DNA from 4 places in the Paenibacillus azoreducens genome. Region 3 is predicted to be linked to each of the others. Evidence: riboswitches for the same ligand, from Rfam matches in the RefSeq annotation. Region 3 holds a riboswitch; each other region holds the start of a gene.
What was found. A riboswitch is a leader RNA that binds a small molecule or an ion and turns the genes downstream of it on or off. The one in region 3 is predicted to bind cyclic di-AMP.
Positions count from the first base shown of each region.

Region 1: it holds a riboswitch for cyclic di-AMP, as region 3 does, so the genes downstream of both, L6442_RS24455 (alpha/beta fold hydrolase) here and L6442_RS32330 (resuscitation-promoting factor) in region 3, are expected to answer to the same signal.
Region 2: it holds a riboswitch for cyclic di-AMP, as region 3 does, so the genes downstream of both, L6442_RS27085 (hypothetical protein) here and L6442_RS32330 (resuscitation-promoting factor) in region 3, are expected to answer to the same signal.
Region 4: it holds a riboswitch for cyclic di-AMP, as region 3 does, so the genes downstream of both, L6442_RS07370 (TrkH family potassium uptake protein) here and L6442_RS32330 (resuscitation-promoting factor) in region 3, are expected to answer to the same signal.

Region 1 is NZ_AP025343.1:5,507,192-5,510,399, forward strand. Features, by position in the region: gene L6442_RS24450 (AcpB/EbpR/MafR family transcriptional regulator) at 1-402, opposite strand, end outside; gene L6442_RS24455 (alpha/beta fold hydrolase) at 474-1,295, opposite strand; cyclic di-AMP (ydaO/yuaA leader) riboswitch at 1,451-1,612, opposite strand; cyclic di-AMP (ydaO/yuaA leader) riboswitch at 1,684-1,885, opposite strand; gene L6442_RS24460 (hypothetical protein) at 2,276-2,614, shown strand; gene L6442_RS24465 (AraC family transcriptional regulator) at 2,763-3,208, shown strand, end outside.
Region 2 is NZ_AP025343.1:6,090,259-6,093,466, reverse strand. Features, by position in the region: gene L6442_RS27090 (glutathione peroxidase) at 140-622, opposite strand; cyclic di-AMP (ydaO/yuaA leader) riboswitch at 1,070-1,280, shown strand; cyclic di-AMP (ydaO/yuaA leader) riboswitch at 1,408-1,580, shown strand; gene L6442_RS27085 (hypothetical protein) at 1,755-2,147, shown strand; gene kdpF (K(+)-transporting ATPase subunit F) at 2,288-2,365, shown strand; gene kdpA (potassium-transporting ATPase subunit KdpA) at 2,528-3,208, shown strand, end outside.
Region 3 is NZ_AP025343.1:7,208,977-7,212,184, forward strand. Features, by position in the region: gene L6442_RS32330 (resuscitation-promoting factor) at 100-1,260, opposite strand; cyclic di-AMP (ydaO/yuaA leader) riboswitch at 1,534-1,754, opposite strand; gene L6442_RS32335 (TatD family hydrolase) at 1,961-2,731, opposite strand; gene L6442_RS32340 (HD domain-containing protein) at 2,898-3,208, opposite strand, start outside.
Region 4 is NZ_AP025343.1:1,732,789-1,735,996, reverse strand. Features, by position in the region: gene L6442_RS07370 (TrkH family potassium uptake protein) at 1-1,269, opposite strand, end outside; cyclic di-AMP (ydaO/yuaA leader) riboswitch at 1,336-1,474, opposite strand; gene L6442_RS07365 (CPBP family intramembrane glutamic endopeptidase) at 1,730-3,208, shown strand, end outside.

The sequences.
Region 1 (3,208 bases), 1.7 Mb from region 3:
AAGCTGAAACGGACGCAGCTCATCCCGGTTTAGATGAATAATCCATTTTTTGAACGAGGAAAAACTCATGTAGAGCTCTTCCGCCACCTCTTCCGCAGAGGCGTTTCCGTTGTTTACGAACAAAAGCTGCATCAGGCGGAAATAAGGCGTCTCCCGAAGCAGCGGTTCCAAAACTTCCTGAATGCTCGTGCCGTAACGGTCCCGGCGGAAAATGATGCCCCTCCCCCTCGATACCTCGATATGCATGGACGGGGGCAGGAGGTGAAGGGCCGCTTCGACGATTTTGCGGACGGACTTGCCGGATAACCCCAGCTCTTTTTCCACCTCGGCAAACGTAAACCACCGCTCCTCCCGGTCCAGCAGCTTCAGCAGCGATTTCAGCTGCATATATTCTTTATTCATGTCATCACCTTTACCCGTTGCTTCCGCCAGGCCAAGCGGTACCTCAATATTCTAGCCAGCGAAGGCCATATTCAGCCCGAAGGCTGCTCCATCCGGTAAATACGCTGGTCAATCAAAAAATTAAGCAAAATACGGTTGAACTCAATCGGCTGACATAAATGACTTGGATAGATCGCGTCTTCAATGACCGCCTTCTGTGCGCAGGAGAACCACTCTACCGCCTTGTTCATCTGGTTCACAAACCATTCGCTTTGTCTGCCCGCTACGCATAATATCGGCATTTTCAGCCGCGTTGAACCCGGATCCGTATGGACCTTCAGCAAAGCCATCCGCTGCTTGATCGATTCGGTAGGCCGTTTATGAAACAGCTCATTCCGTAAAATACTGTAAGCCGGAATCCAGCGGTGGTATGTCACGCGGAGCGAGCGGAGGAAAAATTCCGCAGGCAGATAATAGGAAAGCCAGCTGCATGCCTCGAGGATTTTCCACAGGCTGCTTTTGGTGCCAAAAGGACCGCATGGACCGTAGAAATAACTGTCCACCAGCACAAGCGCATTTACCCTGTCCGGGTAAGAGGCCGCAAACTTTTGCACAAGCAAACTTCCGCTCGAGCAGCCGACAAGGGTCACTTTCGGGATATCCAGTTTATCCATTAATTCGTTTAAATCCTCGCATTGCGTCTTGACGATCTCTTCCACTTCCACGTTTAACTTCCCCGAATTTCCGTATCCCCTCAAATCAAGCACGATGACTTTGGCTCTTTTGCTGAAATACTCCACTTGAGGCTCAAACATATGATGAGATGAAAGATGTCCATGAATAAAAACAATGGGCACGCCGCTGCCATGCGTCTCATAATACAGCGTTGTTCCGTTCACTTCTATATTAGGCAACTTCCTTCTCCTCTCCATTATGCATTATCTGACGATGCCTTCTTTAATCCAGAACTAAATCCGAAAACAGCAAAAAAAGAAGCACGGGAAAGAGGAACTCTCTTTCCATGCTTCTTGAGGCAAGGCAAATAAACCTTGCATTGCATGTATAAAAAGCAGCCTCTCTTCTAACGCTTACGAGGTTAGCTGACGGATTCGGACCCAAGAGTAGCCCTACTCGAATGCTTTTTCGAGATTCACCCCATGTGACGAATGATTGATCATCACGGCCGGTTCCCCCGTTTTCCGTCGGAACGGAAATTCAGCGATCTTAGACATCCATTCAATTTTCCGCACAGAAAAACACAGAGCAGGTACCCTGTGTTCGTTGACAACTCACAGTTTCACTCCTCTCTCATAGCGACGCTTACGAGGTTAGCTGTCGGATTCGGGCAGTGAGAGTTGCCCTGCGGATTGGAAGCCGATATTAAACCGCCTCTTCTTCCGATTCACCCCTAGCAGCGGCTTCATTCCGTATGATCGGAATGCCATGCCAATGCTGATTGTGGTTCCCCCGCTTTTCGCAATTGAAAATTCAGCGCAATTCATTCATGAAGCGAAGATACTTCATAATGAGTTGACTATACGCCTGAGCCGGCAAACTGTAAAGGATGGTTATGATAGAATTCATGGCCTTTTTTAAGGCTATTGCCGGTTTCCGGTCACTGAACTTACTCAATCATTCATTTACAACCGAAAGCTTCCGTTTACTTGATTTATGTTCCGCATAACACTTGATGAGCGGCCCCCTACAGAAGCGGATACAGGGACATTTGCTCGCCTTTCAGAATTACCGGCTTTCAGAAGGCCTGTTTGGCAGCGAATGAGTAGGATGGAGAAACTTCGAGTTCTTCTTTTCGACCAATGACTGGCTTCGTGTCACATGGAACACCGTATTTCTGAATGGGCTGTTTCTTGTGTTCGGTTTGGGGACGGCAATCATGCTCTCGGTGCTGCTCAATGAAGTCGCGGTTAAATGGTTCAAGAAGACGGCACAGTCATTTGTCTTTTTGCCATACTTCATTTCTTGGCTGGTCGTTAGCATGATGGTGCAGACGATGTTCAGCTCATCCGAAGGAATGGTGAATCAGGCATTGACCTCTCTAGGATTTAAAGGGGTAGATTATCAGGTGGAGACTACGTCCGTATGGTTAGCATCTTCTTGCTATGACTGCTGTCTAACACAAAGCCCCGTTACTAGCCGTAAGAATCTTCGATTCTTCGCTGGCGGCGGCTTCTTTTTTATTTCCCCCTCCCAAAGTTGCCCCTTAAAACGTTAGAGCCGGTAAGGAATACTCCCGATGAAAAGACGATTGAGAACCCGAATAGGCAAATAAGAACTAGGCAGAAACAACGTGATTAGATATCATAGAATTTAAAAATAAAAACACTTTCCTTGGGATAATTAAGAGGGGGCGGCATTTTCATATGTTCAAATCGACATATCTGCGTATTTTTTTATGGAGCTGCATCTTAATTACCATCATTATCATCCCGTTTTCATTATTTCTGATTCAGCGATTCTCGGATTATGCCTCCTCCCAGCTCGGATATATCAACAGGGACAGAATTGAAGAAACATTAGACCGTACGGAATTCATCCTGGCTAAACTGAAGTGGTACGGTTTGAACATATATGAAGATCAGACCCTTCAGAACTGGATATACTCCCTCGGGGATGATCCCTTGCTTGATGCCGCAGCCCTGCAGACCTTGTCAAAATATTTATCCAAAGAATCCTTTTTTGAAGGCGCTTACTTATTTAATATGCGCCGGGAAAAAGTAATGGATTCCAAAGTTGGTCTTCTTTCATTCGACGAGTTTTCGGATCAGACGATATTGAAGCGTGTTAAACAGAAAGGCCCGTTCTTATT
Region 2 (3,208 bases), 1.1 Mb from region 3:
CAGTTACAGAATACATAAGCTCCGCCGAACACTTATATAATCGATGAACATAAAAATAGCTGCCGAGATGTTCTCGACAGCCTGCAGAGGCCGCCAGGCCTCTTTTTTGCTACTACATGTTTTATTCCGCAGATGCATTTCAGTCTCCAAGCAGTTTAATGACATCCTCTTCCAGTTTATCCGGCGTTGTTTGCGGGGAGTAGCGTTTCACCACATGTCCCTCTTTGTCGACCAAAAACTTGGTGAAATTCCATTTGATCGCTTTGGATCCCAGAACTCCCGGGGCCTGTTCGGTAAGGTACTTGAAGAGCGGATGAGCATCTTCGCCGTTGACGTCGGTTTTCTCGAACATCGGGAAACTGACGCCGTAATTGACCTGGCAAAACTCCGCAATTTCCTCGTTATTCCCTGGTTCCTGATGCGCAAACTGATTGCTTGGGAAACCGAGAATTTCAAAATTTCGTTTATGATATTTTTCATACAAATCTTGAAGCCCGCGGTATTGCGGCGTAAATCCGCATTTGCTCGCCGTGTTCACGATCAGCAGTACCTTCCCCTCATAAACGGACAAGGGTACGGCCTTTCCCTGAAGCGTGTGGGCTTGGTAATCGTATACTGACATGTTTTTGCCCTCCTTCCATCTTATTTGATATGTAAAACCTGATCATTGCAGCGCTTTTGTTATATGCAACTTCATTTTACTTAATGAGTCATCCCGTTTCAATTCGGCGTCAATGGAAATGGTATCTTGTATCAGGGAATTTCCGGGGGATTGCGGGTGGTAAAAGCTGTTTTTTAACAGAATGCATGTTTTTGCGCATCATATCGGCGGTTTACCGGAAATTCCAGATTCCCTTGCGGACAGGAGGATGAAAAATGACAGCCTGATTTACGAAAACAGGTGAAATAAAGAGGTTGGACGACTTTAGAGGAGATAAAAACCCTTGTAAGCGATAACTCAATTCAAAATGCCGCATTTTTAAGCGATAGGTGATTTCGCGTCACCTTTACACGTTTTGCGCGCGGGTGTATGATTCAAATCGTATTCAAAACATATTCTAAACGTTTCCATTTTTAATCGCTGAGTTTCTGCCCGCAGGTGGCGGAAATCGGGGGAACCAATCGCGTGTATTCCTGTTGTCCGGTGTGAGAGTCGGAAGCAGGCGGTACCGCAGGGGTGAATCCCGCGGAACGGATGCCATGGATCCGAAACGCGGGTAGAGCGACTCTCACCGCTCGAATCCGTCAGCTAACCTCGTAAGCGTCGTATGAGAGAGGAATGATGAAACTTGTGATCGATGTGTATCGACCGCAGGGGACCTATTAACCTCTGTGGTTTTTTGTTGCCAAAATGGTTTGAAAATGAAAGGAAATGCAAAAATTTCGGAAAATTAACGATTGATTTGAATGTCTTTAACGCTTAATTCCGGCTGCGGGCCGGAAGCGGGGGACCCAAATTAGCGCCGCATTGGCGGTGCCCGGGGTGAATCCTCCCGTCCCGAAAAGGGACGATGGGGGGATGGGCGACTCTCACGCCCTAATCCGTCAGCTAACCTCGCAAGCGTATAGGGAGAGGCAGCATTTGTCGTGGGCAGTGTTTTCATGGCTTTCTTTCGCCATGGGTAACAGGCCGCGGGAAAGGACCTCTTTCCTGCGGCTTTTTTGTTGTGAAGCAGACTCGGCAAAAGGCTGTAAAGCAGGTCTTACGGATTTTTTAATAGACTGGACATCTTGCCGGAAAGGGGGCGAAAGCCGTGGAAGAGGAACTCATCGTTGTTACGGCGCCTAATGAAGCCGGGCGCAAATTTATTAAGCTTCTGATTTATCTCAAACGGCCTTTCGCCGTGCTAACCAATAATTTGAAGGAAGAGCGGGCGCTCAAGAAGCTGGGCGTTTCGCAAATCATCCGGATTCATACGAACCATACAGATGAATGGGCCGTGCCGGAGCAGAAAGTCGGCCGGATCTTCATCTTCGAGAATAGTCTCAATTTAACTTGCCGGTATTTGCAAATATGCCGTCCCTGGACTTCACGTCCGATCTATGTGATTACGCGTACAGGGAATTCTCCGGGAATATACCGGGGGCTTGGGGCCAACCACATCATTCATTCGTTAAACGGCGAAGTTGGATTTTTGCTGAAGTAAATGCGTTTTATGACCGAGAGGAGAGAAATCAAAGCCATGATGGACTTTCTGATGATCGTGACACTTGCGGGAGTGTTCGGCGTTTTTCTGCTGTTCCTGATGTGGTGCGGCCATATCGTGGATGGGGGAGGGGAAGAACGATGATCGTAGTGTCGGTTTTGGCGCTGCTCGTATTCATCTATTTGGTATATGCCCTGATCCATCCGGAACGGTTTTAGTACAGGGGGAACCGGGGGTCCCCGCAAAGTAATCGGAACAAGCCTCGAAGGTCACGCGACACTTTGTGGAGTTATATTTCCGGGGTCCCCGCAAAGTAATCGGAATAAGCCTCGAAGGTCACGCGACACTTTGTGGGGTTATTTTATGAGGAGGAAGCGAAAGTGGATATTTTGCAGATTTGCATTGTCATCGCGGTGCTGCTCCTGCTGGTCAAGCCGGTAGGAAGCTATATATATCATGTGTTTTCCAATGAGGCCAATCGTACGGACAAGATTTTCGGACCGATGGAAAACATTTTATTTAAAATCATCGGGCTAAAAAACCGCTCAAGCATGAGCTGGAAAAAATACGCTCTTAGCATGCTGGCGACGAACATCATATTGGTGGCCCTCAGTTATCTTGTTCTACGATTGATGGGCGGGCTGCCGGTGAACCCGAGCAACGTCGGAAACATGGATGCCAGCTTGTCATTTAATACGGTCATCAGCTTTATGACCAACACGAACCTGCAGCATTACAGCGGCGAAAGCGGCATGTCGTATCTCGGCCAGATGATCGTCATCACGATGATGATGTTTACCTCGGCGGCTTCGGGCCTTGTGGTTGCCATTGCTTTCATCCGCGGGATTACGCGCAGAGGGGGCGGGCTGGGGAACTTCTTTGAGGACTTCGTTAAAGCCCATACCCGCATCTATTTGCCGCTGGCGCTCATCGTCACATTGGTGCTGGTCGGCTTGCAGGTTCCGCAAACGCTGGAGCCTACTGTGACGGTCAACACGATTGGCGGCACAGTGCAGCATATCGCCATGGGGCCGGTCGCCTCCCTGGAGTCGATCAAGCAT
Region 3 (3,208 bases):
TAGCATGACATTTTCATGATCATAATACTATAACATTAGAAAGATATTGTAAAACCAAATTAGAGGTTGTTCAAAAAGTTCGCTTTTGAACACGCACAATTAATTCAATTCAGGCTTCACCGGACCGATGACATATACCTTAAGACCGGATTTACGGCCAAAGTTATTGGCACGCTTCACGGAATCGTAATAAATATCGATTTTGTTGCCTTTGATCGCCCCGCCCGTATCTTCAGCGCGGCGGTAGCCTACGCCTTCAATGTATACCCACCAGCCAAGCGGAATCACTTTGGGGTCTACGGCGATGGTGCGCCCTTCGGTTACGCGTGTGCCTGTGGCGGTACGTGTTCCGATACCAGGCTCACCGGCGGAATAGGCAGTCATCGATACATGGATCATTTTTTTGTATTGAAAATTAGCACCGGCTTTGTTTGCGCGGTTATTGCTGCTGACCGCTTTGCTCGTTTTGACCGTGCTTGTGCTTGTCGGTTTGACGACTGCGGTTTGAACGACCACTGGAGCCGGCTTTTTGGTTCCTACAGCAACGACTTTATCAAGCGTCTTCGATTTTACTTCTTTGCCAACCATACGTTTAGAGACCATTTGGCCATCATGATACACCTTTTCGATATGTTGGACCATTACGCCCGGAGTACCCTTCTGGATGACACGGACCTCGCCTTTGGCCAGGCTAGGGTCAGAAGTTTTGATGACGCGGAAAGGCAAGCTTTCTTCGCGTTCAACGATCTGCTTGTTAATGCGCACGATGCGAATATCCGTTTTGTCTGTTACAGGTTCCGTCAACGCCGGTGTAATCTTATCGGTCTCCTTCAGCGCGACTCCCATTTCCTTGATGGCATCGCCAACGGTATCCTTGGTTGTGTACCAATTTTTGGTGGAGCCGTCCACCTTCAGTTGTACAGGAACGGCGCGATCGATAACCACCTTGTCTCCATCTTCAAGCGGCCCGCCTAGCGGCATGGATATCTGATCATGCGGCTTGACGCTGATCGCCTGTTCTTCCAGCACTTCTTGTAAAACAGATTTATGTGTCTGAATCGATTTCACTTGACCATCTACCACCAAGTACACCTGCTTGCGCGTTGATGTGTTGACAAGCAGCAAAATCATGATGGTGACCGCGATTGAAACGATAGCTGCAGTAGAGATTTGGCGCAAATTCTCATGCTTCCATCGCAATGCGTAAGACATGCTGGAGATTTTTGAATCATGGGTCTTCTCTGGTTGGAAAACGCCCACTTTCTCGATCCTCCTTACATAGTCCCGCCATTCTAGAGTTACGCATGAATGATTTGACGCGGACTATACTCAAATTTTTACAAGAACCCACAAGGATCATGAGTTCTTGCACCATGAACCCGTCTTTTTTTCATGATTTGTCACCTCCTGTTATACAACAGTATGATGATGCCTTCTCCTTTATTCAAAAACAAAAGAAGCCTGGTAAAGAGCTTATGAGGACTCTTTCGTGGCTTCCTGGGTGTCTGAATGTAGGAAAAGTAAATGCACGAAAACCTCTCTTTATGACGCTTACGAGGTTAGCTGTCGGGTTTGGGCGTAAAAGAGAGTCGCCCGATCCTCACCTGCCCGCTCATGGCGGACGGTTCCGGAATTCACCCCAAAGATTTCCAAACAGAAATCTAATACATAAGCCGGTGCCGGACTTAATCGACCTGCTTGATGTATTGGTTTCCCCGTTCTTTCGAGACCGAAAGATTCAGCGAGACTGATTCATGGAACTGCCGCAAACAAGATACTCCTTACAGCAGCTCTGACTCACTGACAAGATGATATCCTGTTTTGATGCATGTTGTAAAGCGGTAATCAACCACGTTTATTTGAATATATGGTTAAAAATTTGTAATATTCATCGTTTTTTTGGTTAAAATTCTTTAATGCTTCGCTCATTCTCATTTTTTCAGCTGTTTTTCTCCCGTTTTCAAACAATTCCAAATCGTTCCATCGCATTTCTGGTCGTTATTTGGGCAATTTCCTCTACTTCCACCCCTTTAATTTGGGCAGCGGCTTCCGCTACCAACCGGACGTTAGCTGACTCATTTCTCTTCCCGCGGTACGGGTGGGGAGTAAGGTAAGGTGAATCGGTTTCAATCAATAAACGGTCCATCGGCACTTGAGCAAGCACTTCTTTGGGTTGTCTCGCGTTTTTGAACGTGATCGGTCCCCCAAAGGATAGATGAAAGCCCATATTCAGGCATAATTTGGCCGTTTCCCAGCTTCCGGAATAGGAATGCATAACGCCTCCGACTTCACTGGCTTTTTCTTCACGCAAAATTTTGACGACATCCTCATGCGCATCCCGGTTATGGATGACAATCGGCATCTTCAGTTCACGTGCAAGGCCAATCTGCTGGCGCAAAACATGATGCTGTACTTCCTTGGGGGACGTGTCCCAGTAATAATCAAGTCCGATTTCGCCGATCGCGACGACCTTCTCATGACTGCATAAGGATGCAATCCACTCCAGATCGCCCTCTTTCATCGTAATCGCATCCTGCGGATGCCAGCCGACGGCGGCATAAATAAAATCATATGTTTCAGCCAGCTTCATCGTGGACGGAATGGTGTCCCGGTTAAAGCCCACATTGATCATACGGCTGACGCCGTTATCCAAAGCCCGCTGGATGGTCTCTTCGCGATCCTCGTCGAACTGCGGAGCATCCAGATGGGTATGAGTGTCGAATAAATTCATCGTGCTTAACTCCTTTCATGTCGCAAAACATAGTGTAATATTCGCGTCATATTTTGTCATTATCGCATACGAAAAACGTCTATCGTTGTACTTTCACAGAAGACAGACCGCTTTTAGCGGCAGTTTTCTTGCGATATAAGAAGCGTAGGTCGAAACTTACACTTTCTTATATCTTAAAAATACGGGATACCGGGTCGGAAAGAGAAGAAATGACGTCCTTCAGTTTGGATCCCGGATAATATAGATGGTACTTGCCGCGGTGAATGCCGCTGATAGATCGGACAATATCCGACACCTCTGAAATTTCACGCAGCCGTTCCTGACGGTCAAGGAGCAGAATTTGCTTTTGGCTGGAATCGTCACCCGGCCGAAATACATCGTACGGAAGATCCGTCGGAAAATCAATCTCGAGGTCATATTCAGGATGGAGTCCCACTCGTTTGAACTCGCTGCGAATCTTCTCAATCATGTTCGAAT
Region 4 (3,208 bases), 1.8 Mb from region 3:
CAAAGTTAGAGGCCCGAGCCGACCGGCAAACATCGTGAGGCAAATTAATATTTTGCCGATCAGCGACAAATGCTGCGTCAGCCCCAAAGTCAGTCCAACCGTGCCGAAAGCCGAAGTCGTTTCGTACAAAATCGTCAGGAAGTTGCTGTCTTCCGTCGTCGAAAGCACCATCGATACTCCCACCACCAGGAATAAAGCCAGGAAAGTGATGGTCAGAGCTTTGAAGATACGTTCCTGGGCCAGCCGGTAACGGAAAAACACGATATCGTCGCGGCCGCGGATCATAGCGATGACGGCTCCGACCAGAATGGTAAAGGTCGTCGTTTTGATGCCGCCCCCGGTAGAACCAGGCGAAGCGCCGATAAACATCAATATGACCATAAAAAATTGGGAAGCCTGGCGCATGCTCGCCAAATCCAGCGTGTTCGCACCCGCTGTGCGCGGCGTCACCGACTGGAAAAATGAAGCGAGAATTTTACCGCCCCAGTTTAGCGAACCTAACGTTTTGGAATTGGTAAATTCGAAAATAAAGATGACCACAGCCCCCACCAGGATGAGCGATCCCGTCATGGACAACACGATTTTGGAGTGCAGCGAAAGCTTGCGGTTCTTACGGTAATCCACAAGATCCGACATGACGATAAAACCGATGCCGCCGGACACGATCAGAAACATCACGACGATGTTCACCAGCGGATCATACACATAACCCGTCAAACTGTTAAAATGCCCGAACAGGTCAAATCCCGCATTGTTGAACATGGACACCCCATGGAAAATGCCGAAGTAAATCGCCCGGCCCACCGGCATGTCAAAGGACCAGCTGATCGCAAACAATGCGGCCCCGCAGCCTTCGATAATCAGCGAAAAGAGCAGGACCTTCCGGATCAGGCGCACGATGCCTTCCATCGTGTTCTGGTTCATGGCTTCCTGAAGGATCAAACGGTCGCGCAGCGAAATCTTGCGTTTGAGCGCAAGGGAAAATAAAGTCGCCATCGTCATAAACCCGAGACCGCCCACCTGAATGAGCAGCATAATCACAACTTGTCCGAAGGGGTTGAAAAACGTCCCCGTATCTTTGACAACCAAACCGGTAACGCAAGTCGCCGAAGTTGCTGTAAACAGGGCGTCGATAAAGCGAAGCGGCTTGCCCGTCGTATTCGCGATCGGCAAAGTAAGTAGTATGGCCCCGATCAAAATAATGGCGGCAAACCCCAAAACAAGAATTTGCGGGGGAGCCAATCGAAACCACTTCAATTTAGCTGTCAATATCTTCACCTCATTAAAAAAGTCAAAAGAAAAAAAGCATCGGAAATCCAATGCCTTTCGGTTTGGGCTCCTGCTGCATAACGCCTACGAGGTTAGCTGACGGATTCGGACATGCACAGGTTGCCCTATTCGCTCCTTTAGAGCGAAATTCACCCCTAAATAATGGTTCCCCCGTTTTCGCGCGGAAATTCGGCGTTTATTCAATTGCATCAAAATTATAATCCTTATTGTTTTACATCACAAAGCCATTATTCGCATGAATAGCTCGGAATATAGCCTGATTGCATCACAATTCTCATAAAAGTCTGCCATTCTCTTGCGTTTACAAATCCTTTTCTTCATTTTCATCGTTTTTTCATGTCTAATTGAACGGAAAACTGGCTTTAGGTGGACATCGTATGCTATGTTTACGTTTATACTATGTATATAACCAGAAACTAATGATGTAAGGAGGCATTTCATGAATCCTGTCGGACAACCGCTTCAGCTCAAAGTCAATTATAAACGGCTCGGAGTGTTTGCGGTCATCGGCCTGGTCCTGTTCGTCCTGTTCCAAATTTTGCCGTCCACCGCTTCGGAGACGCTTGAGCAGCAGAATACAAAAGTAATCAGTAAAGAGCAGGCCCTCAGCGCCGCCGAGACCTTTGCGCAAGATACGCTGCATCTTCAAATCGACAAAAACAAAGACGCGGTCATTACCTACCAATCGAGTTCAGATTTATTCGGATACTTGTCCAGGGAAAAGCTGCTGGAGAAATACAATAAAACATATGAAAAGAATTATCCCTACGATGTCTTTCGGGTCCGTCTGGCTACGCAAGGGGAAAATAGTTCCGCAAGCGTTGATGTACATATGAACTCCAGTAAAGTCGTCGCTTTTTCCGTCACGCCGCGTTACTCGAAATATGCAGCAGCGATGGCGGAGCCAAATAAGGAACTTCGGGAGAGCAAGCTGAAAATCGTCGAAGGAGATCTGTCTCTGCAGGACAAACAGCAGCTTGCCGAGCCGTGGCTGCAGCAAATGGGATATAATGCCGGAAAGCTGGAGGTATCGACCGGAAGGAGCGGAACCGGACTTGTCTATACGGATCCGGCTCAATCTATCGGAAGTTCCAAGCTCCAGATCAAATTTACGTTCGAAGATGGAGCCATTCACTCCTTCCAGCCCGCTTTTTCGGTTCCCGAGTCCCACATGGCTTACGTAAGCCAGCAGACATCCTTGGCCAAATGGCTGACGATGTTAGGATATGGGCTGTTAACGTTTGTGCTTGGCGTACTCGCGATTGTATACAGCGCTTTGACCCGCCATCATACTTCCTTTAAGCGGGGAATATTTTTAAGCGTATTTTATTTTGCGGTAGCGACGTTCAGCAGTTACAACTTGCTGCCTGTATACAAAGCCGAAGGCCTATCCGGTTTCGGACTTTCTCTTGCATTGGTTTTTCAAACCTTTTTTAACATGGTTATGGCAGCCCTTCTGTACTTCTCCTTGGTCGGCGGAGACGGACTCTGGCGCAAAAGAGGCCTTAATGCCTGGGCAAGGGCCAAAGAACCCGGATACGGATCTTATGTGCTTCACAGCATGTTTACCGGTTATCTCTGGGCGTTCATACTGATGGGGGTTCAATCCGTCATCTATATCGTGCTGGATAAGAGCATTCACAGCTGGTCTACCACGGACGCCACCCAATCGCCTTACAATATGCTTTATCCATGGCTGCTGCCGATTATGGCATGGATGGCCGGCATTTCCGAAGAGGCGGTTTACCGCTTGTTCGGCATTCCGATGATGAAGAAGCTTGTGAGGAATACCTTTCTCGCCTGCCTGATCCCGACGTTGATCTGGGCGTTCGGACATACCCTGTATCCGATTTTTCCGGTATACACGCGGCCGATTGAGCTGACGGTCATCGGTTTGTTGTTCAGCTTTATTTTCCTG